Regions from separate parts of the Nonomuraea sp. NPDC003754 genome, predicted to be linked through region 1. Evidence: riboswitches for the same ligand, from Rfam matches in the RefSeq annotation. Region 1 holds a riboswitch; each other region holds the start of a gene.
The links. Region 1 has a riboswitch for cyclic di-AMP ahead of ACWEVS_RS37680 (CHAP domain-containing protein). Riboswitches for the same ligand answer to the same signal wherever they lie in the genome.
Positions count from the first base shown of each region.

Region 2: it holds a riboswitch for cyclic di-AMP, as region 1 does, so the genes downstream of both, ACWEVS_RS18505 (NlpC/P60 family protein) here and ACWEVS_RS37680 (CHAP domain-containing protein) in region 1, are expected to answer to the same signal.
Region 3: it holds a riboswitch for cyclic di-AMP, as region 1 does, so the genes downstream of both, ACWEVS_RS19540 (C40 family peptidase) here and ACWEVS_RS37680 (CHAP domain-containing protein) in region 1, are expected to answer to the same signal.

Region 1 is NZ_JBSGJX010000044.1:53,932-63,728, reverse strand. It holds gene ACWEVS_RS37695 (hypothetical protein) at 71-1,030, shown strand; gene ACWEVS_RS37690 (WD40 repeat domain-containing protein) at 1,035-2,033, shown strand; gene ACWEVS_RS37685 (RNA 2'-phosphotransferase) at 2,098-2,637, shown strand; gene ACWEVS_RS37680 (CHAP domain-containing protein) at 2,883-3,584, opposite strand; cyclic di-AMP (ydaO/yuaA leader) riboswitch at 3,600-3,734, opposite strand; gene ACWEVS_RS37675 (SEL1-like repeat protein) at 3,865-4,305, shown strand; gene ACWEVS_RS37670 (Gfo/Idh/MocA family protein) at 4,286-5,245, opposite strand; gene ACWEVS_RS37665 (aldo/keto reductase) at 5,337-6,161, opposite strand; gene ACWEVS_RS37660 (hypothetical protein) at 6,231-7,199, shown strand; gene ACWEVS_RS37655 (DUF6716 putative glycosyltransferase) at 7,196-8,365, shown strand; gene ACWEVS_RS37650 (alpha-2,8-polysialyltransferase family protein) at 8,448-9,716, opposite strand; gene ACWEVS_RS37645 (glycosyltransferase family 2 protein) at 9,713-9,797, opposite strand, start outside.
Region 2 is NZ_JBSGJX010000013.1:127,626-137,422, reverse strand. It holds gene ACWEVS_RS18515 (winged helix-turn-helix transcriptional regulator) at 1-414, shown strand, start outside; gene ACWEVS_RS18510 (LuxR C-terminal-related transcriptional regulator) at 640-855, shown strand; gene ACWEVS_RS18505 (NlpC/P60 family protein) at 852-1,895, opposite strand; cyclic di-AMP (ydaO/yuaA leader) riboswitch at 1,901-2,051, opposite strand; gene ACWEVS_RS18500 (amino-acid N-acetyltransferase) at 2,328-2,897, shown strand; gene ACWEVS_RS18495 (RDD family protein) at 2,984-4,342, shown strand; gene ACWEVS_RS18490 (RDD family protein) at 4,440-4,937, shown strand; gene ACWEVS_RS18485 (histone-like nucleoid-structuring protein Lsr2) at 5,324-5,656, shown strand; gene ACWEVS_RS18480 (ATP-dependent Clp protease ATP-binding subunit) at 5,957-8,458, shown strand; gene ACWEVS_RS18475 (TIM barrel protein) at 9,338-9,797, shown strand, end outside.
Region 3 is NZ_JBSGJX010000014.1:125,601-135,397, forward strand. It holds gene cimA (citramalate synthase) at 1-476, opposite strand, end outside; gene ACWEVS_RS19500 (DsbA family protein) at 652-1,302, opposite strand; gene ACWEVS_RS19505 (O-methyltransferase) at 1,372-2,016, shown strand; gene ACWEVS_RS19510 (Uma2 family endonuclease) at 2,141-2,701, shown strand; gene ACWEVS_RS19515 (GNAT family N-acetyltransferase) at 2,717-3,304, shown strand; gene ACWEVS_RS19520 (dienelactone hydrolase family protein) at 3,427-4,215, shown strand; gene ACWEVS_RS19525 (hypothetical protein) at 4,308-4,760, opposite strand; gene ACWEVS_RS19530 (branched-chain amino acid aminotransferase) at 4,935-6,032, opposite strand; gene ACWEVS_RS19535 (3-isopropylmalate dehydrogenase) at 6,242-7,294, opposite strand; cyclic di-AMP (ydaO/yuaA leader) riboswitch at 7,395-7,538, shown strand; gene ACWEVS_RS19540 (C40 family peptidase) at 7,701-8,189, shown strand; gene ACWEVS_RS19545 (hypothetical protein) at 8,408-8,530, opposite strand; gene serA (phosphoglycerate dehydrogenase) at 8,859-9,797, opposite strand, start outside.

The DNA.
Region 1 (9,797 bases):
GCCGTGTCCCAGCTGTGACCAACCTCTCCGCCTCGCCGGCAGTCCAACCCGGTGAAGGAGGAGAGGCACCATGCGAAGGACACTTCTGGGGGCGGCGGTGGTCGCGGTGGCGGCCGCGGGACTGCCCGCCTTGGCCCACGCCGACAGTGCGAGGACGGCCGGCGCCGCGTGGGTGGGCTCGTGCGTCAGCCCGGACGAGAGCAGCCGCGCCTGCGGGGCCTGGCGGTTACGGCTGCGCTCGGGCAAGCAGGTCACGGTCGCCGACGCGGCCGCCACCTCGGTCGACGCCTACGGGCGCGCGACCGACGAGACCGGCGCGTTCGCCGTCAGCGCCGACGGCCGGTGGATCGTCTACGAGCGCAGGAGCGACCACCGCCTGGCCGTGCGCAGGGCGGCAGGCGGCCGCGTCACGCTGCTGCCCAAGTCGCTGACCAGGCTCGGCACCGACGTCCTGACGGTCCGGCTGTCGCCCTCGGGCGACCGGGTCCTGCTGGAGTACGACGACACCGACGCCAAGGAGCCCGGCAAGATCGTCACGGTGGCCACGGGGAAGATCGTGAAGCTGCCGGCGGGGGACGATCTGGAGGGCTTCAGCGCCGACGGCGACGAGGTGCTCGCCCAGCGCTACAACAACGACAACACCACGACGCTGCTCGCCGTCGGGCTGGACGGCAGCAGGTTCGCGCAGGTCCCGCCGCAGGTGGTGATCAACGCCGCCACGCGGGCGCTGGCGGCCGACGGCCGCACGGTGGCGGTGCTCGCGGGGGAGAAGCCCAGGCTGCGGCTGTACGACCTGAGCACGGATCGGCTGGCCGCGGCGGTCGACGTGCCGCTGCCCAAGGGCAGCGAGGTCTACCACGTCCAGTGGAGCGGCGCCGACCGGCTGACGGTCAAGACGCAGTCGGGCGGGGACGACAAGCCGACGGTGGTACGGGTGCTCACCGTCGACACGGCGACGGGCGCGGTCAAGCCCGTGGAGACCTTCACGTTCACCGCCAGGCAGCACGCCTGGATGACGGCGGGAGAGTGACGAGATGAAGCTCAGGATCCTGGCGGCCGTCGCCGTCGCCCTGGCGGTGCTCGGCGTGCCGGGCCAGGCCGCGGTCGCCGGCCCCGGTCAGGCGCCGGGTCACGACCGGGGACATGACCACGCCCAGAGCAGGGGCGACGCCATCCGCTACGCCTCCGCCCAGGGCTGCCCGCAGAAGGACGGCACCGTCGTGCCCTGCGGCACCTGGCGGCTGGTCTCCCACAAGGGCGAGGTCACGCCGCTGAAGGACGCGCAGCTGCGCGCGCTGGGCGCGGACGGCAAGCCTGTCGACTACGCCGTCGCGCCCGTCGCGGTCTCCGGCGACGGCACCCGGGTCGCCTACTTCGCCAAGGCCGGCCACCTGGCCGTCCGCACCGTGAAGGGCGGTGTCCGCGTGCTGCCGAAGGACGCGCTGCCACCCAGGACCAGCCAGTACGACGTGACGCTGCAGCTGTCCGACGACGGGGCCAGGCTCGCCGTCGTCGCCGGCAGGGCGCAGGTGTTCGACACCGCGACCGGCGCCAGGCTCGGGACGCTGCCCAGGAACAGCGTCTTCGTCGGCTTCAGCGGCGACGGGGAGAAGGTGCTGGCCACCATGGACGGCGCGGAGTCGGTGCTGGAGATGCACGTCTACGATCTGGCGGGCCGGCGGCTGCTGAGCGACACGCCGCCGCAGCTGGTGTCGGCCAACGGCCCGCACGCGCTGCACGCCGACGGCAGGACGATCGCGGTGCTGGTCGGGGGGACCAAGGTGAAGCTCTACGACCTGGCGGACGGCCAGGTCGTCGGAGGCCACGCGATCAAGCTGCCCAAGGAGGGCACGGTCCACAAGCTCGACTGGACCGGCGACAACCAGGTGACCCTGCACGTCTCCCAGTACCCCACGGGCAAGGCCACCAGGATGACCGTCCTGCAGCACGACGTGACCTCGGGCGCGACCAGGGTCCGCGACAGCTACTCGATGCTCAAGGACACGTTCGTCTTCGCCGCCTGCGGCGGCTGAGCGCGCGGCTCCGCCCGCCGTACCGCCTTTGCCGGGTACGGCGGGCGGTCGGCACAATGCCCGCATGACCGACAGGACCGTGCGGATCTCCAAGTACCTGGCCAGGCACCTGCGCCACGACCCCGCCGCCATCGGGATCACGCTGGACGAGCACGGCTGGGTGCCGATCGACGAGCTGCTGGCGGCCGCGGCCAGGCACGGCTTCCCCATCACCAGGGATGAGCTCGACACGGTGGTGGCCGACAACGACAAGCGGCGCTACGCGATCAACGGCGACCGCATCAGGGCGAGCCAGGGCCACTCCGTGCCCGTCGACCTGGGACTGGCGCCGGTGGAGCCGCCGCACGTCCTCTACCACGGCACCGTCGGGCGCAACCTGGCCGCCATCAGGCGCTCGGGCCTGCTGCCGATGACCAGGAGGCACGTCCATCTGTCGGCCGACAGGCAGACGGAGGTGCGGGTCGGCTCCCGGCGCGGCGTCCCGGTGGTGCTGGTCGTCGACGCGCGGGCGATGCACGCGGCCGGGCACGAGTTCGTGGTCAGCGCCAACGGGGTGTGGCTCACCGACGCCGTGCCGGCTGCTTACCTGCGGTTCCCCGGCTGATCGGTGCAGACAGGGGAATGGACGAGGGTCCTGCGGGTGGCCGGAGGGCAAGCGCGCTGAGACGGCGCCGTCGCGGCCTGGGGGAGCGTTCTGTGGGGGAACGTTCTGCGGGGGGCGTTCTGCGGGGGGAACGGGGTGGCCGGTCCGAGGGGACCGGCCCGAGCCCGTGGGTGGCCCCCGTCACCGGAGCGGCGCGTGGCCGTCCTGGCGACAGGGCCGGGGGGAATGCGGGGGAAGGGGAAGCGTCAGCCGCCGTAGCTGGGGTAGCCGTAGCCGACGACCTGCGACTTCGGACGGACACGCTGCTCGACGGCGCCGTTGCCGGTGTTGCCCTCGATCGTGCTGATCGTGCCGTCGCCGTTGTCCTTCTCGACGAAGCCGACGTGGTCGATGGAGTCGAGGCTCTTGCTGCCGTCCCAGGCGAAGAAGACGACGGCGCCGGGCTTGGGCGCGGTGCCCCAGCGCTTGTTGGCCTTGAACCACTTGGCGTGGGTCACCGTGTAGGCGTCCCAGCCGACCTGCGTGCGGGCGCCGGTCATCTCACCGACCCACGAGACGAACATCGCGCACCACGGGGCGTTGGCGTACGCGCTGACGTCGCCGCCGTCCCTGACGACCGTCTCCCTGGCGCGCTGCGATCCGACGTACCAGTTCTGGAACTTGGTTCCGCCGCCCGCGGAGTTCTCCTTGACGCCGACCTGCTTCTTGGCCTCGGTGAGAACGACGGTGGCGGAGGGGATGACCTTGGCCTCCGGCCTGGCGGCGGCGGGCTTGCCGGCCTCCTCCTTGGGCGCCTTGGCGAGGACGGCTACCCGCTGGCTCTCGGACAGCGGGAGCTTCTCGGCCTGGGCGGCGGTGGGAACGAACGAGCCGGCGATGACGACGGCGCCGAGCGCGGCATGCGCGTAGGTGAGCTTCGGGGCACGGCTACGGCTGGGCTTTGCCATGGGAAGGGGAACTCCTTGCTAGCTTCCTGCCGCTTACCGGGTTAGCTGACGGGTTCGGACGCGAAGCTGCCCTACGGCACGGTGTGCCGATTCACCCCAGAGGAAGTGGGTCCCCGGTTCCGCATGGTGCGGATTCAGCGGTCACAGGCGAACCTGTGATGATTGCAATGACAGGCAATGTCCGGAATGCCCGGTTTATGCCTTGAGTGAGCCTAAGGTAATACACGAGGCAAGTAGCTTACAAATTGATAAAGGTCCGGCGATCATTTACGGTCAGGTCATGTCGCCACAGGACCTGTTCAACAGGGGGCTGCGGGAAGACGGACACCGTCCGGACGAAGCCCGGCGATGGTATCTCCTGGCGATCGCATCGGGCCATCCGGCCGCCGTCCAGCGGGCGGCCTTCAACCTCGCGCTGATCGAGGACGAGAGCGGCCACCTCGACGCGGCCCGCCACTGGTACGGCAGGGCCGGCACGCCCAGGGCGATGTTCAACCTCGGCGTCCTGGAGGACTGCTGCGGCAACACCGACGCGGCCCGGCGCTGGTACGCCAGGGCCATCGAAACCGGCCACGAGGAGGCCGCGCCGCGCGCCATGTTCAACCTCGGCCTGCTGGAGGGCAGGGAGGGCCGCCCCGACCGGGCCCGCGCCCACTTCCGGGCGGCCGCGGGCTCCGGCCACGCCGAGGCGGCGGCCCGCGCTACCGAGCGCCTAGCCTGACCCTGGCGTCCTCCAGCATCCGCATCATCGCCAGGCTCTCGTCCAGCGGCATGACAGAGCTCTCCGTCCTGCCCTCGGCCAGCGCGGCGCGCACCTCGCGCACCTCCTCGGCGTAGCCGTTCATGGCGGGGTCCAGGACGAGCTCCTCCGGATCCACGCCCGGCCCCGACAGCACGATGCGCCGCGGCGCCCAGAACGGCGCGGCGATGTCGGCCCGCAGCCCCGTGCCCACCACGGTCGCGGTGTTGGCCAGCGGGCTGAGCAGCGAGGTTTCGACCAGCGCCCTGGTGCCGCCCGCGTAGGTGAGCAGCGCCGCCACCTCGGCGTCCACGCCGGAGGGGCCGAGCGATCCGGTGAGATGCGTCTCAGCCGGCTCGCCGAGCAGCAGCTGCGCCAGCCCGAACGGGTAGATCCCCAGGTCGAGCAGCACCCCGCCGCCGAGCGCGGGGTTCCAGAGCCGGTGCTCGGCCGCGTAAGGCTGGACGAAGCCGAACGAGGCCTGCACCGAGCGCAGCTCCCCGAACCTCTCCTCCGTCAGCAGCGCCCTGATCAGGGGATTGAAGCGCATCCACATCGCTTCCATCAGGAACACGCCCGCCTGCCTGGCCAGCTTCACCATCCGCTCGGCGTCGGCCACGCTCGCGGCGAGAGGTTTCTCACACAGCACGGCCTTGCCCGCCGCGATGGCCGCCTCGGCCACCTCCAGATGCTGGGCGTGCGGGGTGGCCACGTAGATCACGTCGACGGCGGGGTCCTGGCACAGCTGGGCGTAGGAGCCGTAGGCCGCGTCCGCGCCGAGCGCCGCCGCCAGCTCCGCGGCCCTGCCCTGGTCGCGGGAGCCGACCGCGGCCACCCGCATGCCGGGCTCCGCGGCGATCACCGCGCCGACTGTCCTGGCGATCCCGCCCGTGGCCGCGATGCCCCACGCTAACTCACGCATGACGAACCTCCCTTTCCGCGATCAATCCTCCCTTATCTCGGACATGCGAACGGCCCGCGCCGGCGGCGCGGGCCGTGCCCGTTCGGTCATGTCAGCCCATCCAGTTGAACGTGGCGGGGTCGGGACCGAGGCGCGTGCCGGTGTTCAGCGCGCCGATCGCCGCCATGTCCTCCGGGTCGAGGGTGAAGTCGAACACGTCGATGTTCTCCCTGATTCGCGAAGGGGTGACCGATTTGGGGATCACCACGTTGCCGAGCTGGACGTGCCAGCGCAGCACGACCTGCGCGGGCGACTTGCCGTGCTTGCGGCCCAGCGTGGCCAGCGCCGGATCGTCGAGCAGCCCCCTGCCCTGCCCGAGCGGGCTCCACGCCTCGGTCAGGATGCCGTTGGCCTCGTGGAAGGCGCGCAGCTCCGGCTGGGGGAAGCGGGGGTGCAGCTCGATCTGGTTGATCGAGGGGACGATCTCGGTCTCGTTCATGAGCCGCTCGAGGTGGGCGATCGTGAAGTTCGACACGCCGATCGCGCGCACCCTGCCGTCCTTGTAGAGCCGCTCCATCGACTTCCACGCCTGGACGTACTTGTCCTGCGCGGGGACGGGCCAGTGGATGAGGTAGAGGTCGAGCTGGTCGAGCCCCAGCCGGGAAAGGCTCGCCTCGAAGGCCGCCTCGGCCCTGTCGTGGTCGTCGTTCCACAGCTTGGTGGTGATGAACAGCTTCTCGCGCGGAACGTCCGCGCGGGCGATCGCCCGGCCCACGCCCTCCTCGTTGAAGTAGAGCCTGGCGGTGTCGATGCTGGTGTAGCCGGCCTCGATGGCGAAGGACACGGCCCGCTCCGCCTCGTCGTCGGGAACCTGCCAGACGCCGAAGCCGAGTTGCGGTATCTGCACGCCGTCGGTGTTGAGCAGCAGCGAGTTCATGTTCATCTCTCCATTGTTAACGTCGCGTTGGCTGGCACTTCGAGTGGGCGTCCTACCGTGGCGCGTGTCGTGAACGAACAGGAATCCGTGGCCTGGGTGGAGTCGCCACTTCAGATGCTCTGCGCCGTCGAGGCCCACCACGCCGGGCTGCTGGGAGACCGGACGCTGGTGGTGCCGCGCGCCGGGCTGCGCCCGCTGGCCACCACCAGGCGGGAACTGCTCAGGCTCGACCTGCCGCGCGGGCTGGAGCTGGCCGAACCCAGCGAGCGCATGCCCCGCACGCTCAACGCCGTCGGCGACGCCTTCTCCGGCCGGGTCCAGCTGCGCTGGGTCATGATCCGCCCCGGTCGCGTCGTGATCGTCGACGACGGGCTCGCCACGATCCGGCTGCTGGAGCTGCTGTCGGCCCGCCCCGCCAGGCCGCTGCTGCGGGCCCGCGCCGAGCCGAGCGCCTGGCGGACCACGCTCGGCCTGCTGGCGGCCGGACGGCTGCGCCGTACCGCCCGCAAGGGCGCGCTGTCGGTGTTCACGGCCCTTCCCGTGCCAGGCGAGCTGGCGGCGGCCGTCCGGCAGGCCGGCGTCGAGCTGGCCGGCCACGACTTCGACTGGCTGCGCGCGCAGCCGATGAGCACGCCCGGCCCCTCCGAGCGGACGGTCGTGCTCGGCACCTCCCTGGTCAGGAACGGCCTGGTGCACCGCGAGCGCTACCTGCGCTGGCTGACGGAGCTGGCGGCCGAGGAGCCGCTGGCCTACTACCCGCACCGCCGCGAGGACCCCGTCGACCTGGCCCTCATCCGCGAGCGGCCCGGCATCACCGTCCACGCCCCCGGCGTTCCAGCCGAGCTGACCCTGCGCGGCCTGTCCGCCGAGCAGCGCGTGGTCAGCCTCCCCTCGACCGCCATCAGCTCGCTGCGGGTGCTGCTCACCCCGCGCGGCGTCGCGGTCGAGCCCGTGCACGTGCCCGACGACTGGTGGACCAGCCGCGCGGCGCCATCCCTCCGATCCCACCTGCAGATGTTCTCGGGAGTACCCAGTTGAAGGTCCTGGCTCTGGCCGATTCCGACTCGTACCTGAAGTGGGCGGCCAGTCTCCTGGACGACCTGCCCGCCGACTGCGTGACGGAGCTCGCGGTCGTGCGCACCCCGATCACCCCCTCGCCGGAGCAGATCGCCGCCGCGGTCGCCGGGACGCGGTCCTCGGCCGTCCCCGTGCTGTCGGCGCGGGCGCTCAGGCGCGCGGCCGAACGGCTGCGGCCCGACGCGATCCTCGTGGCGTGCACGGGACCGGTCGTCGACGTGCTGGTCGCCGAGGTCCTCGACGGCCTGCGGCCGCGACCCGTCTTCGTCACGGGACTGCCCGGCATCTCGGTCCCCGCCACCGAGAAGGCCTGGCTCTTCCGCAGTGGCTGCGACCTGTTCGTCGTGCACAGCGGCAGGGAGGTCGCCGAGTTCGGCGCGCTGGCCGCCCGGCTCGGCGGGGGCGGCGCGGTGGGGCTGGCCAGGTTGCCGTTCCTGCGTGACGTGCCCCCCGTCGAGGGCGGCAACCGGGTGGTGTTCGCCACCCAGGCCAAGGTGCCGCGGCGGCGCGAGGACCGCGAGACGATCCTGCGCGCGCTGGCCACGCTCGCCGCCGCCCGGCCGGACCTCGACGTCGTGGTCAAGCTGCGGGCGCTGGAGGACGAGCGGCAGACCCACAACGAGCGCTACCACTACCAGCGGCTGTGGCGGGAGCTCGGCCTCGACGGCGACGTCCGCTTCGCGGCCGGCCCGATGCACGAGCACCTCGCGCACGCCGCCGGGTTCGTCACCGTCAGCTCGACCGCGGCGCTGGAGGCGATCGCCCAGCGGGTGCCGCTGCTGGTGCTGTCGGACTTCGGGGTGAGCGCCGAGATGATCAACCTGGTGTTCGAGGGCAGCGACGTCCTCGGCACGCTCGACGAGGTCGCGGAGGGCGCCTTCCGCTCGCCGTCGCCCGCCTGGTGCGCGGAGAACTACTTCCACCCCGCCAACCGCAGCGACTGGGTGGCGCTGCTCACCGCGCTGGTCATCGGGCCGCGCACACCGGCCAGGTCGTTGCTGGACGGGCCGGAGCACGTGGCCGCGCGCCGCCGCGCCCGCCTGCGCGTGGAGGTGCCGCCGCAGGTGCTGCGGGCCGGCTACCGCGCCAAGCGCAGGGTCCGCAGGTACATCAAGTCGTTCACCTGAACGCCACGTGCCCCGAGGGAGGCGGCTCCCTCGGGGCACGGAACACCGGTGGCCCAGTGGGCCTGAGGCCTGGCAGGCGGCCTCAGCCGAGCGTGCGGGACAGGCGGCGGCGGATGCGGCTCAGCGTGCCGGGCCGTTCCCCCTCCGGCAGCAGCCCCAGCGCCTTCAGCCGCTGCCTCTTGAAGTACCGGTCGGCGCCGTGCTCGGCGACGAACGTCTCGGTGCCGGCGCGCAGCTCGGGATGGGCTTCGCTCTGCATGCAGTACCCGACCGCGCCCACCAGGCGCGAGATCTCCACCGGCGGCGCCGCGGTGAGCCTCCCGTCCGCGGCCAGCCGGGGCAGCAGCGCGTCGATGATCGTCACCGGGATCCTGTTGCTGTTCTCGTACGGCGACAGCCGCTCCAGCACCGTCGACGTCCCGTACGAGGCCGCATCGAGCCCGAAGAAGCGGGCGGCCGTGACCAGGCCGGTCGAGAAGCATCCGACGACCAGCGCGGGCCGCAGCGCCGCGAAGCACACCTCGGCCGGCACGCTCTCGCCCGCCACGACCAGCCGCACGCCCAGCTCGTCGGCGCCGGCCCGCAGCAGCTGCGTGTGCCGCCGGCCCGCGGCGGGATGCGGCTTGAACACCACGCTGTCGTGCCCGCGCGCGACGAGCCCGCGCAGCATCGCCATGTGCAGCTCGTGCTCCTCCTCGGGCGTGACGATGTCGAGCGACGACAGGTACTGCCCCAGGATCATCGCCTCGCCGGCCATCATGTCGGGCGCGGTGCCCGCCACCTGACCGACCACCGAGAGGAACGCCTCCTGCGACAGGGTGGCGGCCGGCACGCCGTACTCCGACAGCAGCAGCGGCCGCAGCCCCGGGACCAGGTCCAGATGCAGGAGCCGGGTGACGCGCCGGAAGATCTCGGCCGGCAGCGGGTCGCGGGTCGGGCCGTAGCTCATGAGACCGTCGGAGTAGACGGTGATGGGGCAGTCACGCACCAGCCCGGCGATCGTGCGCGCCGGCGGCACCGCGATCGACTCGAGCACCAGCTCCTCGACCGTGTCGAGCCCCAGCGACGCCCCGATCAGCCTGCTCATCATCGGCACCTCGATGACGCGCGCCTTCCAGTCGGACGGGTGCAGCGGCGCGATGAGCTCGTTCCACGAGCGCACCTCGTCGAAGCGGGAGCGCAGCGCGGCGAACCCCGGCATCTGGTCCAGCGGCGTGGACACCTCCGGGACGGCCGTGTTCGTGGAGACGATCAACAGCCGGCGCCCGCCCTCGCCGAAGTGGCCCGCGTCGATCGCCGCGGCCAGTGACATCGCCCCGAACAGGGTCGAGGCGTAGAAGACCCGCGTCACAGCTCCTCCCTCCGCACCCGCACGCCGGCGGGGATCTCAGGCAGCAGCGCGCGCAGCGTCTGCTCGCGCTCGACGGACATG
Region 2 (9,797 bases), on a different contig from region 1:
GCGACCACGACGGCGGCCGCGCGCCGTGCCGCGGCCAAGCAGGAGTACGACGCGTACGTCGCGCAGTGCCCCTCGAGGAAGCTGCTGGACACCCTCAGCGACAAATGGGTCAGCCTGATACTCACCGCCCTGGCCGGCGGCTCGATGCGATACAGCGATCTGGCCAGGACGGTCGCGGGCGTGAGCCAGAAGATGCTGACGCAGACGCTTCGCGGGCTGGAAAGGGACGGGCTGGTCTTCAGAACGGTGACCGCCTCGGTGCCGGTGCGCGTGGATTATGAGCTCACGCCACTCGGAACGAGTCTGCTCCCACTCATGGCCGCGATCAAGGAATGGGCGGAGAGTCACATCGAGGATGTCGAGCTTGCCCGCGAACGCTATGACGCCGGGCAGACCGCTGAAAAAACGGCGTGAAATTCAGGATAAGAGCGCATTGCGGTCGGCCGGTTGTGGCCTGATCTTCGCGCCGTATGTCGCGCGAGTTCTTCATATAGAAACGATCAAGTCAATAGTCGCCGTCAAGCGCTTCGTGGAATCAACCTTGACGACCTTTCGAGTATGCGTTTACCGTCTGCGGGACGAGCAGCGGTGCTCGAGCCGAGACGTCGCCGAGTTGTGCTGTTGGGGGGAGGGCTCCCGATGGATGTGCTCACCGACGACGGAGTCGTGTTGAGCCAGGACGACCTGGATCTCCTCGCGGAGTTGGCCAAGGGTGTCACGGTCGACCGCGTGGGCAGAACGCTGGAGATCAGCGGCCGCACGGTCCGCCGCCGCCTGCGCGTCATCTGCGACAGGATCGGCGTCGCCACGGCCATCGAGGCCGTGGCCTGGGCCGCGCGCCGGCGACTGATCTAGTCGGCGATCCGTACGGCTCCCGCGAACGGCCTGTTGGCGATCGCGGCGACCCGGACGACGTCACCCGTGCGGGGCGCGTGCACCATCATCCCGCCGCCGATGTAGATGCCCACATGGTGCAGGTCGTTGTAGAAGAAGACCAGGTCGCCGGGGCGTAGCTGCTCGCGCGAGATGTGGGTGCCGGCCGTCCACTGGTCGCCGGTGTAGTGCGGCAGGCTGATGCCCACCTGCTGGTAGGCGGCCATGACCAGGCCCGAGCAGTCGAAGGAACTCGGCCCCTCGGCGCCCCACACGTACGGCTTGAGCTGTTGGGTCAGCGCCCAGCGGGCGGCCTGCGCGGCCTTGCCGCTGCCGATGATGGGCAGGTTGACCCTGCTGGCGCGGGTGCCCGGCCGTCCCGCCTCGCCCAGGGCGCGCCGGAACAGGCTGCTCTCGGTCTTGGCGACCATCGAGGTGATCTTGTCGCGTTTGCTGCCGAGGTCGTTGACGAGTTTCTGGACCTCGGCCAGGCGTGTCTTGGCGGTCGCCCTCGCCTTCTCGGCGGCGGCGATGGACTCGGCGAGCTCCTTGACCTCCTGGCCCTGCTGCTGGCCGAGGGCGTAGGAGGTGGCGGCGGCGTCGAGGAAGGAGTCGGGGTCGCCCGACGAGGTGAAGGCCAGGCCGTCGGCGAGGCCGCCGTACATGTAGGTGCTCTCGGCCACGAGCGTGGCTCGGGCGCGCTTGGCGGCCAGATCGGCCTCGCTGGTGGCCAGGACCTTCTTGGCGGTCTCGGCGGACTTCTTGACGCCCTTGAGCTTCTCGCGCTGCCCGTTGTACTGCTCGGTGAGCGTCTCGATGTCGTTGTGCATCTTCTCGACGCGCTCGGCGAGCTCCTTGAGCGTCGGCTTGGGGTCGGCGGCGGCCGGGCTCAGCGGCATGGCGAGGGCGAGGGCGGCCATCGCGGCGCTCACGACGGCGAACCGCTTCCTGGGGGAGCCCGGTTCGTGGGGGCGGGCGTGCTTGCCCGCGGACTTCCCCTCGTGAGTGCGCCTGCGCTTCACCAACCAGCTCCTCTCGTAGCCGCCGACCGGGTTAGCTGACGGGTTCGGGCCGGAGCAGCCCTACCGAGCACGGACTCGGACTCACCCCTGTGGCGGTCGGTGGTCCGCCGGCGGGTCCCCGGCTCCCCGTGGTGGGGGATTAGGCGCGTCACCCACGCCTGGCTGCGTGGGTGACATCGTCGCTGGACACTAGTGCAAGCCAGGTTCGTGCTCAACCAGAACTACGGATCCAGTAGAGGATGCGCAAACAAAGGATCACGGGCGGGTCACGCGAAAGCCTGATCAACCAGGGTATTGCGTGCCCTTTGCCCGGATTGGCAGAGATTTGTCGGGCATGTCGTGCGTCGATGCGGAGCGTGCTCGCCTCACTACGTGAGGTCATGTGATGGTAGTTAGGGATGGGCCGAAACAAGCTCGGTACGCTGAAGGGCCATGGAGCAGGTCGTCGAGCGCCCAATGCAGGACACCGAGATCGTCGTACGGCGCGCCCGCACGCCGGACGTCAGGTCGATCAAGCGCCTGGTCGACATCTACGCGGGGGCGGGCCGCAAGCTTCTCGAAAAAGCCACGGTCACGCTGTACGAGGACGTCCAGGAGTTCTGGGTCGCCGAGCGCGGCGGCCAGGTGGTCGGCTGTGGCGCGCTCCATGTGCTGTGGGAGGACCTCGCCGAAATTCGCACGGTCGCCGTCGATCCCGCGGCCAAAGGTTCAGGCGTCGGTCACCGTATTGTTACCGCGCTCGTGAGAACGGCTCGCGACCTGGGCCTTCGCCGGGTCTTCTGCCTGACGTTCGAGGTCGACTTCTTCGCCCGACACGGCTTCGTGCCCATCCAGGGAACGCCGGTATCACCCGAGGTCTACGCCGAGCTGCTGGCCTCCTACGACGAGGGTGTGGCCGAGTTTCTGGACCTCGAGCACGTCAAGCCCAACACCCTTGGCAACACCAGGATGCTGCTTCATCTGGACGCAGTTGACTACGGCGTTGACCAAGAGGAAAGGTGATTGTTGATACTCATGTCGATACGTTGGGCAACAGCAAGCATGTGTCCTGACATGTGCCACATGCGCCATCGAAGCGAGGTGACACGGTGAGCACCGGACAGCCGCCGTACCCGGACCAACCTGACGACAATTCCGGATACGGTCAGCAGAACGCAGGACGCCCTGGCGAGCAGCCGGATCCTGACGTGACGATCGTCGGCTATCGCCATGAGGGCGGCGGCTACGGTCAGCCGTCACAGGGCCAGCCCGACCAAGGCTACGGCCAGCAGGGCTACGGCCAGCAGCCCGGTTACGGCCAGCAGGGCTACGGCCAGCAGCAGCAGCCCGGCTACGGCCAGCCTTCCTCGGGCCAGCAGGGCTACGGCCAGCAGCAGCCCGGCTATGGACAGCAGGGCTACGGCCAGCCCGCGTCAGGCCAGCAGCCCGGCTACGGCCAGCCCTCCTCGGGCCAGCAGGGCTACGGCCAGCAGCCCCCCGCTTCCGGCCAGCAGCCTTACGGTCAGCAGGGCTACGGCCAGCAGTACGGCCAGCCCGGCTACGGCCAGCAGGCCGCCTCGGGCCAGCAGCCCGAGTACGGCCAGCAGGGCTACGGCCAGCAGCAGGCCTCCTCCGGCCAGCAGCCCGAGTACGGCCAGCAGCCGGAGTACGGGCAGCCCGGCTACGGCCAGCAGCAGCCCGGGTACGGCCAGCCGGCGTCCGGCCAGCAGCCCGGTTACGGCCAGCCCTCCTCGGGTCAGCAGCCCGGCTACGGCCAGCAGCCCGGCTACGGTCAGCAGGGCTACGGCCAGCAGGGCCAGTCGCAGCCCGGCTACGGCCAGTCCTCGCCCTACGGCCAGCAGCAGCCCTACCAGCCCGGCTACGGCCAGCAGCAGCCGCCCGCCTACGGCCAGCCCGGCTACGGCCAGCCGTACGGCGCTCCGGCCGGCCTGCAGCCGCCCGGCGCACCCGCCCCGCTCGCCGAGTGGTGGCAGCGCCTGGTCGCCCGCATCGTCGACGGCGTGATCTTCGCGGTCTTCTGGATCATCGTGAGCACGGTCCTGTTCATGGTCGCGGGCCCGAGCTACGACCTCGCCACCGGCACGTTCACCGGCATGAACCCGCTCGTCCTCGCGGCGATCCTCGCCGTCCTCGCGGCGCTGTTCTACGTGGGTTACGAGTTCCTGCTGACCAAGTCCAAGGGGCAAACGGTCGGCAAGATGATCATGGGTATCAAGATCGTCCCGGTTGGCGGCTCGCTGCCCCCCGGCGGTCTGGAGAGCGACTCCGCCATCAAGCGGGCCGGCATCACCTGGGGCGGCGTGATCCTCAACGCCATCCCGATCCTCGGTGGCCTGCTGGCCTTCGCCGCGATCGGCGTCAACGGCGCCTCCCACCTCTGGGACAAGCCGCTGCAGCAGACCTTCGCCGACAAGTTCGCCGGCACCGTGGTCGTGAAGATCAAGTAAGCGGATACCGAAAAAACGGGGACCGGCGTCGCGCCGGCCCCCGTTTTCGCGTCCCCGGCCCTGTAATCGCGGCCGGCCGGCGTACAGAATGGGGCTTATGGTCGCGCCGCCGCCAGGAGTGCCGGCCGTACCGGCCGATTGGTGGGAACGGCTCGTCGCGCGAAGCATTGAGGCTCTCGTCGTCGGGGTTCTCTATTACATTCTGTTCATCACGGCCTGGGGTTTGTTGCGGACTGTCGGCCTGCTTGAGGTGTATGGCGACCGGTTGCCGAGGTTGTTGGCCTGGCTGGCCGCGGGGCTGGGTTATGCGGGCTATGACTGCCTGGTCCATTACCGGCGGCGCCGTACCTTCGGGAAGGCGATCATGAAGATAAGGCTGGCGCCCGCCCCGGGGCGGCGGCTGGGGCCGGAGGATCTGGCGAAACGCGCGCTGCTCTATCCCGGGCCGATCGCGCTCGCGGGGATTCCTGGCGCCAATGTCGTTGTCGGAATCCTGGTGTTCGCCGTCGGACTGTCTATCTTGATCGACAAGCCCCTCCAGCAGGGGTTGCACGACCGGTGGGCGGGTTCGTTGGTGATCAAAGACCCTCGCTGAAGTGTGCATCTGCCCCCAGACGCCGATTTTTCAGGATTTTCCGGGCGATCGGGTAAGAACTCTGGAGAGACTGGCATTAGGCTAGGTGGCACACACCCCGCCAGGTGGCGCTCCCTTTGGCGCTATCGTCGGGGCGGAGAGTCGACAACAGCTGTCCCGTCCGTCGCAGGGCGGCACGTGCATAAAGGGCGCGTCTCCCGCAAACCCCATGAGGCGGCGTGGGGCGGAATGCAGCCGCCGGGCGCCGTCCAAACAGGACGGGTCCGTCCGGGGACCGAACTGACCCGGGAGTCAGGGAATCCGCGAAGCGCTGAATTGTCTCGTCGCCTTTCCGGGTATATGTTTGGCACGCGAATGAAACAATGCGCCGGGAAAGGATTCCGTAGATGGCCAAGCAGATCCAGGAGATTCTCATCGATGACCTCGATGGGGGCGAGGCCAATGAGACGGTCAGCTTCGCCATTGACGGCGCGTCGTATGAGATTGACCTCAGCGACGTTAACGCCAAGAAGCTGCGGGACGCGCTGTCGCCTTTCGTGACGTCCGCCCGCAAGTCGGGTGCCGTTGCGGCCCGTCGCCGGGTGCGCGGCGGAGCACGTTCCATGAGCCGTGAGAAGAGCTCCGAGATTCGGCAGTGGGCCAAGGCCCACGGCCTCCAGGTCAGCGAGCGCGGCCGCATCTCCTCCGCGATCGTGGAGAAGTACGAACAAGCCCACTGACATCATGCGCTTATGCCGATCGCCTAGAACCCCGGAGATCGCCATAAGCGCATGATCGTGTTTGCCGGTGAAAACCGGGCATGTCGTGCGGCCGGTGGCTCATGCTCTAAACGTCGTTCGCTTGCGGCGTATCGGGAACACAGCACCCCCTGTAGGTAGTTGGATGGAGGGTGAACGCCCTGCTCTCGGGGAACGTCTCTGCTATGGAGCGTGTCAGCGGTTCGCCGAGCCAGGGCTAGCATGCGGGAGGACGGGACCGGATTTACCGGCCTGACTGACCGCTCTGTGAGGAGCGACGAGATGTTCGAGAGGTTCACCGACCGAGCGAGGCGGGTTGTCGTCTTGGCCCAAGAAGAGGCCAGGATGCTCAACCACAACTACATCGGCACTGAGCACATTCTTCTTGGCTTGATCCATGAAGGTGAGGGCGTAGCCGCCAAGGCTCTGGAGAGCCTCGGCATCAGCCTTGAGGGTGTGCGCCAGCAGGTCGAGGAGATCATCGGCCAGGGCCAATCGGCTCCGTCGGGGCACATTCCGTTCACCCCGCGGGCCAAGAAGGTTCTTGAGCTGTCGCTCCGTGAGGCTTTGCAGCTGGGCCACAACTACATCGGCACCGAGCACATCCTGCTCGGGCTCATCCGCGAGGGTGAGGGTGTGGCTGCCCAGGTGCTGGTCAAGCTTGGAGCCGATCTCAACCGTGTGCGGCAGCAGGTCATCCAGCTGCTCCACGGCTACCAGGGCAAGGAGCCGGCCGCCGCGGGTGGCCCGCAGGAGTCCGCGCCGTCCACGTCCCTGGTGCTCGACCAGTTCGGCCGCAACCTGACCCAGGCGGCCCGCGAGGGCAAGCTGGATCCGGTCATCGGCCGTGAGAAGGAGATCGAGCGGGTCATGCAGGTCCTCTCCAGGAGGACCAAGAACAACCCCGTTCTCATCGGCGAGCCCGGCGTCGGCAAGACCGCCGTCGTCGAGGGCCTGTCACAGAAGATCGTCAAGGGTGAGGTGCCCGAGACGCTGAAGGACAAGCAGCTCTACACGCTTGACCTGGGCGCGCTCGTGGCCGGCTCCCGCTACCGCGGTGACTTCGAAGAGCGCCTGAAGAAGGTGCTCAAGGAGATCCGCACCCGAGGCGACATCATCCTGTTCATCGACGAGCTGCACACGCTCGTGGGTGCGGGCGCCGCCGAGGGCGCGATCGACGCCGCCAGCATCCTCAAGCCGATGCTGGCCCGCGGCGAGCTGCAGACCATCGGCGCCACCACGCTCGACGAGTACCGCAAGTACCTCGAGAAGGACGCCGCGCTGGAGCGCCGCTTCCAGCCGATCCAGGTGGCCGAGCCGTCGCTCAGCCACACGATCGAGATCCTGAAGGGTCTGCGCGACCGCTACGAGGCGCACCACCGCGTGTCGATCACCGACGACGCGCTGGTCGCCGCCGCGCAGCTGGCCGACCGCTACATCAGCGACCGCTACCTTCCCGACAAGGCGATCGACCTCATCGACGAGGCCGGTTCCCGGATGCGCATCCGCAGGATGACCGCTCCGCCGGACCTGCGCGAGTACGACGAGAAGATCGCCAACGTCCGCCGCGACAAGGAGTCCGCGATCGACGCGCAGGACTTCGAGAAGGCGGCTGCCCTCCGCGACCAGGAGAAGCAGCTCCAGCTCAAGCGCGAGCGCCGGGAGAAGGAGTGGAAGGCCGGCGACATGGACGTCGTGGCCGAGGTCACCCAGGAGCTCATCGCCGAGGTCCTGGCCACCGCCACCGGCATCCCGGTCTTCAAGCTGACCGAGGAGGAGTCCCAGCGCCTGCTCCGCATGGAGGACGAACTCCACAAGCGGATCATCGGCCAGGACGACGCCATCAAGGGCCTGTCGCGGTCCATCCGGCGTACCCGTGCCGGTCTGAAGGACCCGCGCCGTCCCGGCGGCTCGTTCATCTTCGCCGGCCCCTCGGGCGTCGGTAAGACCGAGCTGTCCAAGGCTCTGGCGGAGTTCCTCTTCGGCGACGAAGACGCTCTGATCATGCTGGACATGTCGGAGTTCATGGAGAAGCACACCGTCTCCAGGCTGTTCGGCTCCCCGCCCGGCTACGTCGGGTACGAAGAGGGCGGCCAGCTGACCGAGAAGGTGCGGCGCAAGCCGTTCTCCGTGGTCCTGTTCGACGAGATCGAGAAGGCCCACCCCGACATCTTCAACTCGCTGCTGCAGATCCTGGAAGACGGTCGCCTGACCGACGCCCAGGGCCGGGTGGTCGACTTCAAGAACACGGTCATCATCATGACCACCAACCTCGGCACCCGCGACATCTCCAAGGGCATCGGGGTCGGGTTCGCGAAGTCCAACGACGCCGAGTCCAACTACGACCGGATGAAGTCGAAGGTCCAGGAGGAGCTCAAGCAGCACTTCCGGCCCGAGTTCCTCAACCGTGTCGACGACATCGTGGTCTTCCACCAGCTCACGCCGAAGGAGATCATCCAGATCGTCGATCTGATGCTCGCCCAGGTGAGCGAGCGGCTGAAGGACCGCGACATGGGGCTCGAGGTCTCGCCCGCCGCCAAGCAGCTGCTGGCCGACCGCGGCTACGACCCGGTGATGGGCGCCCGTCCGCTCCGTCGTACGATCCAGCGCGAGCTGGAGGACTCCCTGTCGGAGAAGATCCTGTACGGCGAGCTGCGTCCCGGCCAGGTGATCAAGGTCGACATCGAGGGCGAGGGCGACAACGCCAAGTTCCTCTTCGTCGGCGAGACCGCCTCGCGCGTTCCCGACTCGGCGGCCGCGATCGCGGAGCCGATCCAGAACTAAGCGCTGGGTTTGCCAGGGCCCGCGTGGGATCCCCACGCGGGCCCTGCCGCGTGTTCAGCCACCGTCGCACTGGCCGGTCTCTCGGTCGGCGGTTTCTTGGGTGGCGGTCTTGGGCGGCGGTCTCTCGGGCGGCGGGTTCTCGGGCGGCGGGTTCTCGGGCGGCGGGTTCTTGGGCGGGTTCTCGGGGCGGTCTCTCAGTCGGCGACCTCTCGAGGGCGGTCTCCCGGGCGGCGGTCTTTGGAGGCGCCATTCCTCCCGCCTTGCGGACGTTTCTCCCCGAGGTTCTCCGTCTTGCCGACCTTGCGGTTCGCAGGTGCTCACCCAGCGCCGGTCCGGCGCCTGCGCCCAGCGACGGAGTGCCCGAGCCTGGGGTGTGCGGGTTATCACTCCCGTCCGTTGGCAAGGGGAGCGAAGTCCTGCTGGGCGGCGCGCCTGCGACGGGCGGGACCAGTGACCGCGGGGGCGCCAGACCGGCTTGCCGTACGGGGAGGGAGAGGCTGCGGGGCGGCAGACCGGCCGTACCGGGAAGAGGGCGGAGAGGGCGCGCCGGGAGCGCGGGGATGGGTCGCGTTACTGGGGTGGGCATCGGTTTGATGTCAGATTGGTGACTCCAGGTTGGGTTCGGCTATACCGCCACGAGAAGTAGTACTACAATCCGTAGAGCAAAGCACGCCAAGTCCCGCACAAGTGACCCACAAGAAGGCGTCCCTAGGTTGGGGCTCATCCCTGAGGCGTAGTCGGAAGTCAACTCAGGGCGGACGCGGAGGCCCCGGTCCGGCGGGCAAGCTCGGCACACGTCCGAGCGACGGACACAACACCCAGTGCAAGCCGTGGAGGAAGCCGATGCGCCTGCGTCACGATGACGGAACGCTCGTTCACTTGGCGTACAACGCCGGCGTGCACCCCGCGGAGGACCTCGAGAACCTCATCGCCCACCTGACCCGCTACGCCGTCCCGGTGCGCAAGCGCCTGGGCGTCGACCGGATGGGCGTCGGGCTGTGGCTGTCGCCCACCGTGGCCGACCATCTGATCGCCGACCGCATCGAGCTGGTACGGCTGCGCCGCTCCCTCGAGGAACGCGGTCTCGAAGTGGTCAGCCTGAACGGCACCGGCGGCCGCAACCAGGACGTGCCAGGCCCCGACTGGGCCAAGCCCGAGCGCTACCGCTACACGATGGCGCTCGCCAAGATCCTCGCCTTCCTCCTGCCGGAGGACGTGCGGTTCGGCAGCATCTCCACCATCCCGATCGGCTGGCGCCGCGACTGGCCCGCCGACCTGCACGCCATCGCGACGCGCCGGCTGGAGCGGCTGGCCCGCGAGCTGCGCGGCATCCACAGCG
Region 3 (9,797 bases), on a different contig from region 1:
GCTGGGTTGGAGTTGTAGCCGTCGAAGAAGTGCTCGGCGTCGAGGAAGACACGCTGACCCTCCGCACGAAGGTGAGAAACCGTGTCGCGGATCATCGCGAGGTTCTCCTGGAGACTCGTACGGAGGGCCAGCTCCACGTGCCGGTCGTGACTCTTGGCGACAAGGGTCACGACCGGCGCGCCGGATTCGCGCAGAGCGGCCACCAATGGGTCGTCGGCTGCCTTCACACCGGCCCGGCGGGTCGCGCCGAACGCGGCTAGCTGCGCGTGGTTCAGGTCGAGCTCGGTTCGAGCGCGCCTGAAGAACTCGGTGTCCTTGGGGTTGGCGCCGGGCCAGCCCCCCTCGATGAAGCCGACGCCCAGCCCGTCCAGGTGACGCGCGACAGCGAGCTTGTCGGCGACGCTGAGGTTCAGGCCCTCCTGCTGTGCGCCATCTCGCAGCGTGGTGTCGTAGACGTGGAAGCGGTCGTCGGCCATCGAGATCTCCTGAGGAAAAGAAAAAGACCCCTCACGGACGTGAGAGGTCTGCGCGCTGGCTCTGTCCTTTGTCAGCCAGCGCGCCTGCCGATAATGAGCAGACCGAAGTACATGGTGCTAGCGAGTCTGCCATACGGACTCACCATCTGGCACATCGATCTCACACTCCGAGACATCAGACCGACGTGCCCTGGTCGTCGAGGGCCGACAGGTCACGGATGGGCCGCCCGTCGAGCAGCAGCGTCGGCGTGCCGTCGATCCTGATCCTGGCGTTGTCCTCGAGGTGCTGGTCGGCGTGCCGCTGCGTGGTCACGCACTCGGCGAACGCCGAGTCGGTCACGCCCGCCTTCCTGCCCGCCTCGACGAGTTCCTCCACCGAGTAGCCCGACGCCTGGCCGTGCGGGGTCGGCTGGATGGCGTACATCTGGGAGCGGAAGGCCAGCCAGCTGGCGGAGGGAACGCAGCGCGCGGCGGCCGCGGCCCTGATGGAGTTCGAGCGCGACGGCTCCTCCCTGAAGATCGTCACAGCGTGGAAGACGACCCTGAGCCTGCCCTCGTCGACCATCTGCTCGATCTTGGCCTCCGAGGTGTCGTGCAGCTGCTTGCAGTACGGGCAGTCGAAGTCCTCGAACACGTCGAGCACCGGCGCCTCGACGCCCGGCCTGGCCAGCAGCATGGATCCGTCCGCCTGCCGGACGAGCCTGACCTCCGCCGCGGCGCTCCCCTTCGGGAGAGCGGCGATGATCAGCAGTCCCGCCAGGACGGCCAGCGCCACGAAAGCGGCCATCAACCGGGGACGACCCCGCTTCTCCTCCGTCAACTCCACGTATGGCTCCGCCCATAAGATCCGTTTTCGACCGCGTGTCAGCCTATCCGGGTGGGAAGAATGGGCCTCATGAAGGCGTCGTACCTCTCACCCGCCGTCGGGCAGTACATCATGTCCCACTCCACCCCGCCCGACGACCTGCTGGACCAGCTTGCCGCCGAGACCAGGGAAGTCACCGGCAGCCACGCCGGTATGCAGATCTCACCCGACCAAGGTCGCTTCCTCACCATGATCACACAACTGGTGCGGCCATCCCTGGCCGTGGAGGTCGGCACGTTCACCGGATACTCCTCGCTCTGCATCGCGCGCGGGCTGTCCGGCGGTCGGCTGCGCTGCTTCGACGTGAGCGAGGAGTGGACGTCGATCGCCAGGCGCTACTGGGAGAAGGCCGGGGTCGCCGCACGCATCACGCTCACCATCGGGCCGGCGGCCGACGCGTTGCGCGAGCTGAAGGAGGAGATCGGCCTGGCCTTCATCGACGCCGACAAGGCGCAGTACCCGACGTACTACGAACTGGTGATGGAGCGGCTCGGCCCCGGCGGGGTGATCATGGTGGACAACACGCTGTGGAACGGGCACGTCGCCGACCCGTCCTACGAGGACGCGGCGACGCGGAGCATGCGCGAGTTCAACGACCTGGTCAGGAACGACCCTCGCGTGACATCGGTGATCCTGCCGGTCGCGGACGGGCTGACGATGATTCGAAAGAATTAGCCAAAAGTCAGTCAAGCCTTGGCTACGATCCGTCGTGCGCTGAACACGTTGCGCTCGACCTCCCGGAGGGGATGATGGTCCCATGGCCAAGGTTCTGGAACGACCGACCACAGAGAAGCCGACAATGCAGGAGGCCTACCAACAGATCTGCGACCTGCTCCCCGACCACCGTGTCGAGGTCGTCGACGGCCGGATCGTGGTGAGCGACGTGCCGACCTGGGACCACAGCAAGATCGTCTCTCGACTGCTCAAGCTGATCTTCAGCGTGATCACCGAACACGATTGGGAGTTCGGCGAGCTGGTCAAGCTCTTCCTCGGCCCGCAGGCCGACCGCTACATCCCTGACCTGACCGTCGTGCCCGGCGACCCGCGCACCTGGGGAGACGACCAGATCTACGCCCAGGACACCAACCTGGTCGTGGAGGTGGTGTCGCCGTCCAGCGTCAACGACGACCACGTGGTCAAACCCCGCGAGTACGCCAAGGCGGGCGTCCCGCTCTATCTCCTCATCGATCCCGCCCGGGCAGTCGTGGTCCTCTTCAGCCTGCCGGGCGCGAGCGGCTACGCCCAGCGAACCCAGATCGCCCTGGGCAAGCCGCTGGAGCTGCCGCAGCCATGGGCGCTGACCATCGACACCGGCAAGCTCGTCGATCCAGGCACGCCGAAAACCGGTTCGCCCGGGTGACCTGGCCCCGTAAGAATGCCCGGCGTGCACCTTGTTCTCGAGACCGAGCGGCTGATCCTGCGCCGCCTCACCCCTGACGACCTCGACAACCTCGTCGAACTCGACAACGACCCCGACGTCATGCGCTTCCTCAACGGCGGCAAGCCCGTCGCCCGCGAGGAGATCAGGGACGTCACGCTGCCCAGGCTCCTGACCTACTACGAGCGGCCCGGCGGCTTCGGCTTCTGGGCGGCCGAGGAGAAGGCCACGGGCGAGTTCATCGGCTGGTTCCACTTCAGGCCGCAGCGGGACGCCCCTCCTGGCGAGATCGAGCTCGGCTACCGACTGCGGAGGCCGGCATGGGGCAAGGGCTTCGGCACCGAGGGCTCGCGCGCGCTCATCGAGCGCGGCTTCACCGAACAGGGCGTGGAGCGGGTGACCGCCTTCACGATGTCGGTGAACACCGGATCCAGGCGCGTGATGGAGAAGTCGGGGCTGCGGTTCGTACGGACCTTCTTCCAGGACTGGCCGGAGAGCATCGACGGGTCCGAGGAGGGCGAGGTCGAATACGCCCTGACCAAGGCCGAATGGGAAGCCGGCCGCAATTCCAGCTCGGCCCGGTGACCGAAAACAGACCCGAACAGATGCGATAAATTTATTTCCGCCTGCTATGCTGAGAAATAGGCAGCGTATTTCTTGTTAGCCTTCCTCGCGAGTCGCCCAACTCCCACCGCGAGGAATTTCTCATGTGTTATGACGCCGCCGCCCTTCCCCCCGTGCCCGGCCCCGCCGTCACCCAGGTCGCCGAGGCCGGCCCGATGACGCTCACCGCCACCGACGGCGCCCTGGTCGGCGCCTATCTCGCCCGTCCCGAACGGCCGTCGGGGGCGGCCGTGCTGGTACTGCCCGACAACAAGGGCCTGTCCGTCTTTTATGAAACGCTCACCATCCGGCTCGCCGAACAAGGGCATACCGCGCTGGCCATCGACTATTTCGCCCGCACCGCCGGCGTCGATTACCGCAGTCGCGGTGCCGAATTCGACGACATGGCCGTCCTCATGCCGCATCTGGTCCGCCTCACCCCCGCGGGACTCGACGCCGACATCAATGCGGCGGCCGAGCACGTGCGGTCGATCGGGGCCCGGTCGCTCTTCTCGCTCGGTTTCTGTTTCGGCGGGCGCCAGGCCTTCCGTTCCGCCGCCGCGCGGTTCGGGCTGGCGGGCGCCGTCGGCTTCTACGGGTTCCCCGACGCGATCAACGGCGCGCCCGGCCCCACCCAGCTCGCCGCCGACCTGACCGCCCCCATACTGGCCCTCTGGGGCGGAGCGGACGAGGCCATCCCGCCCGCCACGGTCGACGCCTTCGCCGAGGCTCTGACCACGGCCGGATGCCCGCACGAGTTCGTCACCTACCCCGGCGCGCCGCACGGCTTCTTCGAGCTCGCCGCCCGCGACTTCGCGGACGCGACGGCCGACGCGTGGCGCCGGACGCTTGACTTCGTCGGCACGCACGCCGGTCTCACCAGCGAAACGTGACGGGCTCACCTCGCCGGAGGGGGCGGGGCAGCTGCGCGTGGGGCGCGCTCACCTCGCCGGACAGCGATGAGGAAACCGCGGGCAGGGCGCGCTCACCTCGCCGGACAGGGGTGGGGCAGCTGCGCGTGAGGGCAGCAGACGACGCCGAGACACAGATAGCGGCCGCCCTGCAGCCAGATCCCCCACTGCACGTCCACCCCGCGCGCCAGCAGGTCGGCCGCCTCCTCCAGCCGGTACTCCACGCCGATCCGCGCCTCCTGGTCCGGCCGCAGGAACGACCCTTCCGCGTGCGCGTACTGGGCGCGCAGCCAGGCCAGCACCTGGCCCACCTCGTCGCCGGTGAGCGAGATCCGCGAGCGGGGCTTCAACAGCCAGTCGCCGGTCCGCATGGGCGGCAGGTGCGAGCGGCTGAACAGGGCCGGGTCAGGTTCGGGAAGCGGATGGGCGGTCCCCGGCGGCCGGCCCGTCCCCGGCACGGGGCGGCGCTCCGCCTCCCGCCACAGCTCGTCGCCCACCCCCACCCAGCTGTAACAGTGCCAGTGCATGAGCTCCCCCTCGGGCGGCGCCGCTCAAGACCATCGTCTCTCTGAACGCCGGGCGGAGCGTGCCTTCTCGTCTCCGAGGGAGATTCCCTGGCAACGGGTGGGCCTACGCGAGGCGGGGCTCCGGTCGACCCGAAGGACGGACCGGAGCCCCGCGGCGGCAGGCCTGTCTCCTCGTCAGGAGAGCTTGTGGATCCAGTTGTGGGTGTCGGGGCGGGTGCCGTACTGGATGCCGAGCAGTTCCTCGCGCACCTTCATGGTCACGGGGCCGGGGGTGCCGTCGCCGATCGTCCAGGCGCGGTCCGCGCCCTTGACCGACCCGACCGGCGTCACGACCGCCGCCGTGCCGCACGCGAACACCTCGGTGAGTTCGCCCGACTCGCAGCCCGCCTGCCATTCCTCGATGGACAGGCGGCCCTCCTCGGCTTCGAGGCCGAGGTCGGCGGCCAGGGAGAGGATGGAGTCGCGGGTGATGCCGGGCAGCAGGGTGCCGGTCAGCTCGGGGGTGAAGAGCTTGTTGCCGAAGACGAAGAACAGGTTCATCCCGCCCATCTCCTCGACGTACCTGTGCTCGTTGGAGTCGAGCCAGACCACCTGGTCGCAGCCCTGCTCGACGGCCTGACGCTGGGCGACGAAGGCGGCCGCGTAGTTGCCGCCGCACTTGGCGGCGCCGGTGCCGCCGGGGGCGGCGCGGGTGTACTCGGTGGACAGCCACACCGACACCGGCTTCACGCCGCCGCTGAAGTAGGAGGCGGCGGGGGAGGCGATGACCATGTACCGGTAGCTCTTGGACGGGTAGTTGACGCCCAGCCCCACCTGCGTCGCGATGATGAAGGGCCGCAGGTAGAGGCTGTGTCCCTCGGTGGTGGGCACCCAGTCGCGGTCGGCCTGGACGAGCAGGTCGAGCGACTCGACGAAGGTGTCCTCGGGCAGTTCCGGCATGGCCATGCGGACGCAGGAGGCGTTGAAGCGGCCGGCGTTCGCGTAGGGCCGGAACGTCACGATCGACCCGGTGGCCTGGCGGTAGGCCTTGAGCCCCTCGAACAGCTCCTGCGCGTAGTGGAAGACGGAGGTGGCGGGGTCGAGGACGAGCGGCCCGTACGGCGTGAGCCGCGCGTCGTGCCAGCCCCTGCCCTCGGTGTAGTCGATCGAGATCATGTGATCGGTGAAGGTCTGTCCGAACCCCGGGTTCGCCAGTACCTGCTCGCGCTCCGCAGCGGTGCGAGCGTGGTCGGAGAGCTGCACATCGAAGCTGAGCTTCTGAGCGGTGGTCATGACAGAAATCCTTCTCTTTCCGCGAGATTTGCCCTGAGTCCATTTTGCGATGAACCGGGTAACGGGAACTTACAGCAAACGCCTGGCGTTCTCGCGAGCCGCCAGGCGCTGATTGTGGTATCCAGGCGGCTACGCGCTCGCCGGATCCCGGACAGTATGGACCCGGCCGAAGGGCGCCAGGCCGCCTATGGTGCTGGAGTGGCAGGCGGTCAGGCGCCGCCGGCTACTCGTGCGGTGATGTCGTCACCGATCTCGTGCGTCGTACGGCCGGCCCGTCCGGTGAGGCGCTCCACGATGTCGTCGGCCACGGCCTGCTCGACGCGGGCCGCCTCCTCGGTCAGGCCGAGGTGGTCGAGCATCATGGCCACCGACAGAATCGTGGCGGTGGGGTCGGCCTTGCCCTGGCCGGCGATGTCGGGCGCGCTGCCGTGGACCGGCTCGAACATGCTGGGCGCGGTCCGGTCGGGGTTGATGTTGCCGCTGGCGGCCAGCCCGATGCCGCCGGCGATGGCGGCGCCGATGTCGGTGATGATGTCGCCGAAGAGGTTGTCGGTGACGATCACGTCGAAGCGCTCGGGCTGGCTGACGAAGAACATCGAGGCCGCGTCGATGTGCTGGTAGTCGGTCGTGACCTGGGGGAACTCGGCGGCCACCCGGTTGACGGTGCGCATCCACAGGTCGCCGGCGTAGGTCAGCACGTTGGTCTTGTGGACCAGCGTGAGCTTCTTGCGGGGGCGCTCGGCGGCCTTGGCGAAGGCGTAGCGGACCACGCGCTCGACGCCGAAGGCGGTGTTGAGCGACTCCTGGGTGGCGATCTCGTGCGGGGTGCCGCGACGCAGCACGCCGCCGGCGCCCGCGTAGAGGCTCTCGGTGCCCTCGCGCACGACGATCATGTCGATGTCTTCGGGGCGGGTGTCGGCCAGCGGGGTCGTCACGCCGGGGAAGAGCTTCACCGGACGCAGGTTGACGTAGTGGTCGAGCTCGAAGCGGAGCCGCAGCAGCAGGTCACGCTCGAGGACGCCCGGCGGGACGCTGGGGTCGCCGATCGCGCCGAGCAGGATGGCGTCGTAGCCGCGCAGCTCCTGCAGGGTCTCGTCGGTCAGGGTTTCGCCGGTGGCGTTGTAGCGAGTGGCGCCCAGATCGTAGTGGGTGGTCTCGATCTTGGCGCCGACCGCCTCCAGGACCTTGAGCCCCTCGGCGACGACCTCGGTGCCGATCCCGTCACCGGGGATGACGGCCAGACGAATGTTGCGCGACTCCATGGCCGGTACCTTACCGGGTCGTCTCGGCTGGCGAACACCTGATCTCATTGTCCGGACACGGCGTTTTGTCGTGTTTGCGGTCTTTTGACCCTTTCGTTAGAGTCTCGGCCAGCCTAATCCGGTGCGACGTTCGCACGGAGCCGGGGACCCATTCCCCCTGGGGCGAATCGGCACCCCCATGCCGTAGGGCGGCTTCCACGCCCGAGCCCGTCAGCTAACCCGGTCGGCCCCGTGGAAGGACATTCCCCTGTCTCGCATCATCACGGCTGCCGTCGTCGGCGGCCTCCTCGCCACAGGTATCGCCGCCGCCTCCCCCGCGTCGGCCGCCCCCGTCCCCGCCCTGAAGCAGCCGGTCACGGCCGAACCCGGCACCGACCGGCCCGTCCAGGACGACCCCGCTCGTACGGTGACCCTCACCGGAGCGGACATCAAGAAGGCCCAGCTCGAGAAGGCACCCAAGCCCGCATGGCAGATCGCGCTCGACTTCGCGATGGCCAAGCGGGGCACGCCGTACGTCTGGGGCGGCACCGGGCCGAACGGCTACGACTGCTCAGGACTGACGATGAAGGCCTACAAGAAGGCGGGGATCGAGCTTCCTCGCGTGGCCGCCGACCAGTACCAGGCGTACGACAAGAAGATCAAGTGGAACAACCTGAAGCCCGGCGACCTGGTCTTCTTCAGCGGACTGGGCCACGTCGGGATGATCTCGAAGCCCGGCTACATGGTGCACGCGCCGCACAGCGGTGACGTGGTGAAGGAGGAGAAGCTCAGCGCGTGGCGGCGCCAGGCGTTCGTCGGCGCGGTACGGCCCGACCCCAAGGGCGTGAAGCAGCAGGCGCGGCTCGTCGAGGCGAAGTCCTCGTCCGCGCCCGTGGGGCTACGAGCCACGTTCTGACCCGTCGGAGCGCGCACCAGCCCGGGAACCGGAGGCGGTTTCCGGGCTGACGCGCGCCCGGAGGGGGATCCGGGGTCTCCCCGGTGGAGCAGGGGGACCTCCACCGGGTGGTCCCGCTCAACAGGGGAAGCCGGCCGGCGCCCTCAGGGGGAAAAGGGTGGTCCCACCCAGCGGGGGAAGGGTGGTGTCCCGCCCAGCGGGGAAAGGGGCGGTCCCGCTCAGCCGGGGAAGGGGGAACCGCCGTTGTCCCTGCGGTCCAGGGCGGTCTGGAGGGCCTGCGCGGCCTCTTCCTCGTGGTCGTCGGCGCGGTTCCATGGATACATGTCGTACACGTGGCTCATCTCGTTTCGCGGACGCGAGTGAAATCGGACGTCGGATCCCGGTCGCGGATCCGACCGGGCCTGGTCTCGTGCGGTCCGGATCACGGACCGGACGAAAGGGGACTTAAGGCCGACGCAACGCCGCTCACCGCGACGGGTAGTCGACCTGCCCTAACAGGCCCCGTCGCGGCAGGTAATAAGTACGAGTACCCAGCGCATCCCTACCAAAGTACCTGGCACGGTCCAGGCTGTCTCGTTGGACGTCCGAATATCTCACGATGCGAGACGACAGCGGAAAGCAAGAACGCCCTCCCGCCGAGCGGCGGAAGGGCGTTCTCCATGGGAAGCGTCAATCGGACAGGTCGACCGAGCGCCCGCTGTCGGCGCCGATCTCCGCCACGATCTGGTCCATCACGTCCGACGGGATCGCCGAGTCGACGGTCAGCGCGATCAGCGCCTTGCCGCCCTTGACGTCCCGCGCCACCTGCATGGAGGCGATGTTGATGCCCTTCTCGCCGAGCAGGTGACCCACGACGCCGACGATGCCGGGCCGGTCGGTGTAGGTGAAGAAGGCCAGGTGGTCGGTCGGCTCGATCTCCATCTCGTAGCCGTTGACCTCGACGATCTTGGTGATCTGGCGCGGCCCCGACAGCGTGCCCGACACCGAGACGGTGCGGCCGTCGGCCAGCACACCGCGCACGCCGACGACGTTGCGCCAGTCGGGGCTCTCGGAGCTGGTGACCAGCTCGACGGTCAGGCTGCGCTCCTTGGCCAGCAGCGGCGCGTTGACGTAGGTGACGGCGTCCTCGACGATGTCGGTGAAGACGCCCTTGAGCGCGGCCAGCTCCAGCACCCGCACGTCCTGCGCGGCGATCTCGCCACGGACCTCGATGTCGAGCTTGGTGGCGGTCTCACCGGCGAGCGCGGTGAAGACGCGGCCCAGCTTCTCGGCCAGCGGCAGGCCCGGCTTGACGTCCTCGGCGACGACGCCGCCCTGGACGTTGACCGCGTCGGGCACGAACTCGCCGGCGAGGGCCAGCTTGACGCTGCGGGCGACCTGGGTGCCGGCCTTCTCCTGGGCCTCGTGGGTGGAGGCGCCGAGGTGCGGGGTGGCGACGACCTGGTCCAGCTCGAACAGCGGGCTGTCGGTGCAGGGCTCCTTGGCGAACACGTCCAGGCCCGCGCCTGCCACGCGCCCTTCCTTGATCGCGGAGTAGAGCGCGGCCTCGTCGACGATGCCGCCGCGGGCCACGTTGATGATGCGCACCGACGGCTTGACCTCGTGCAG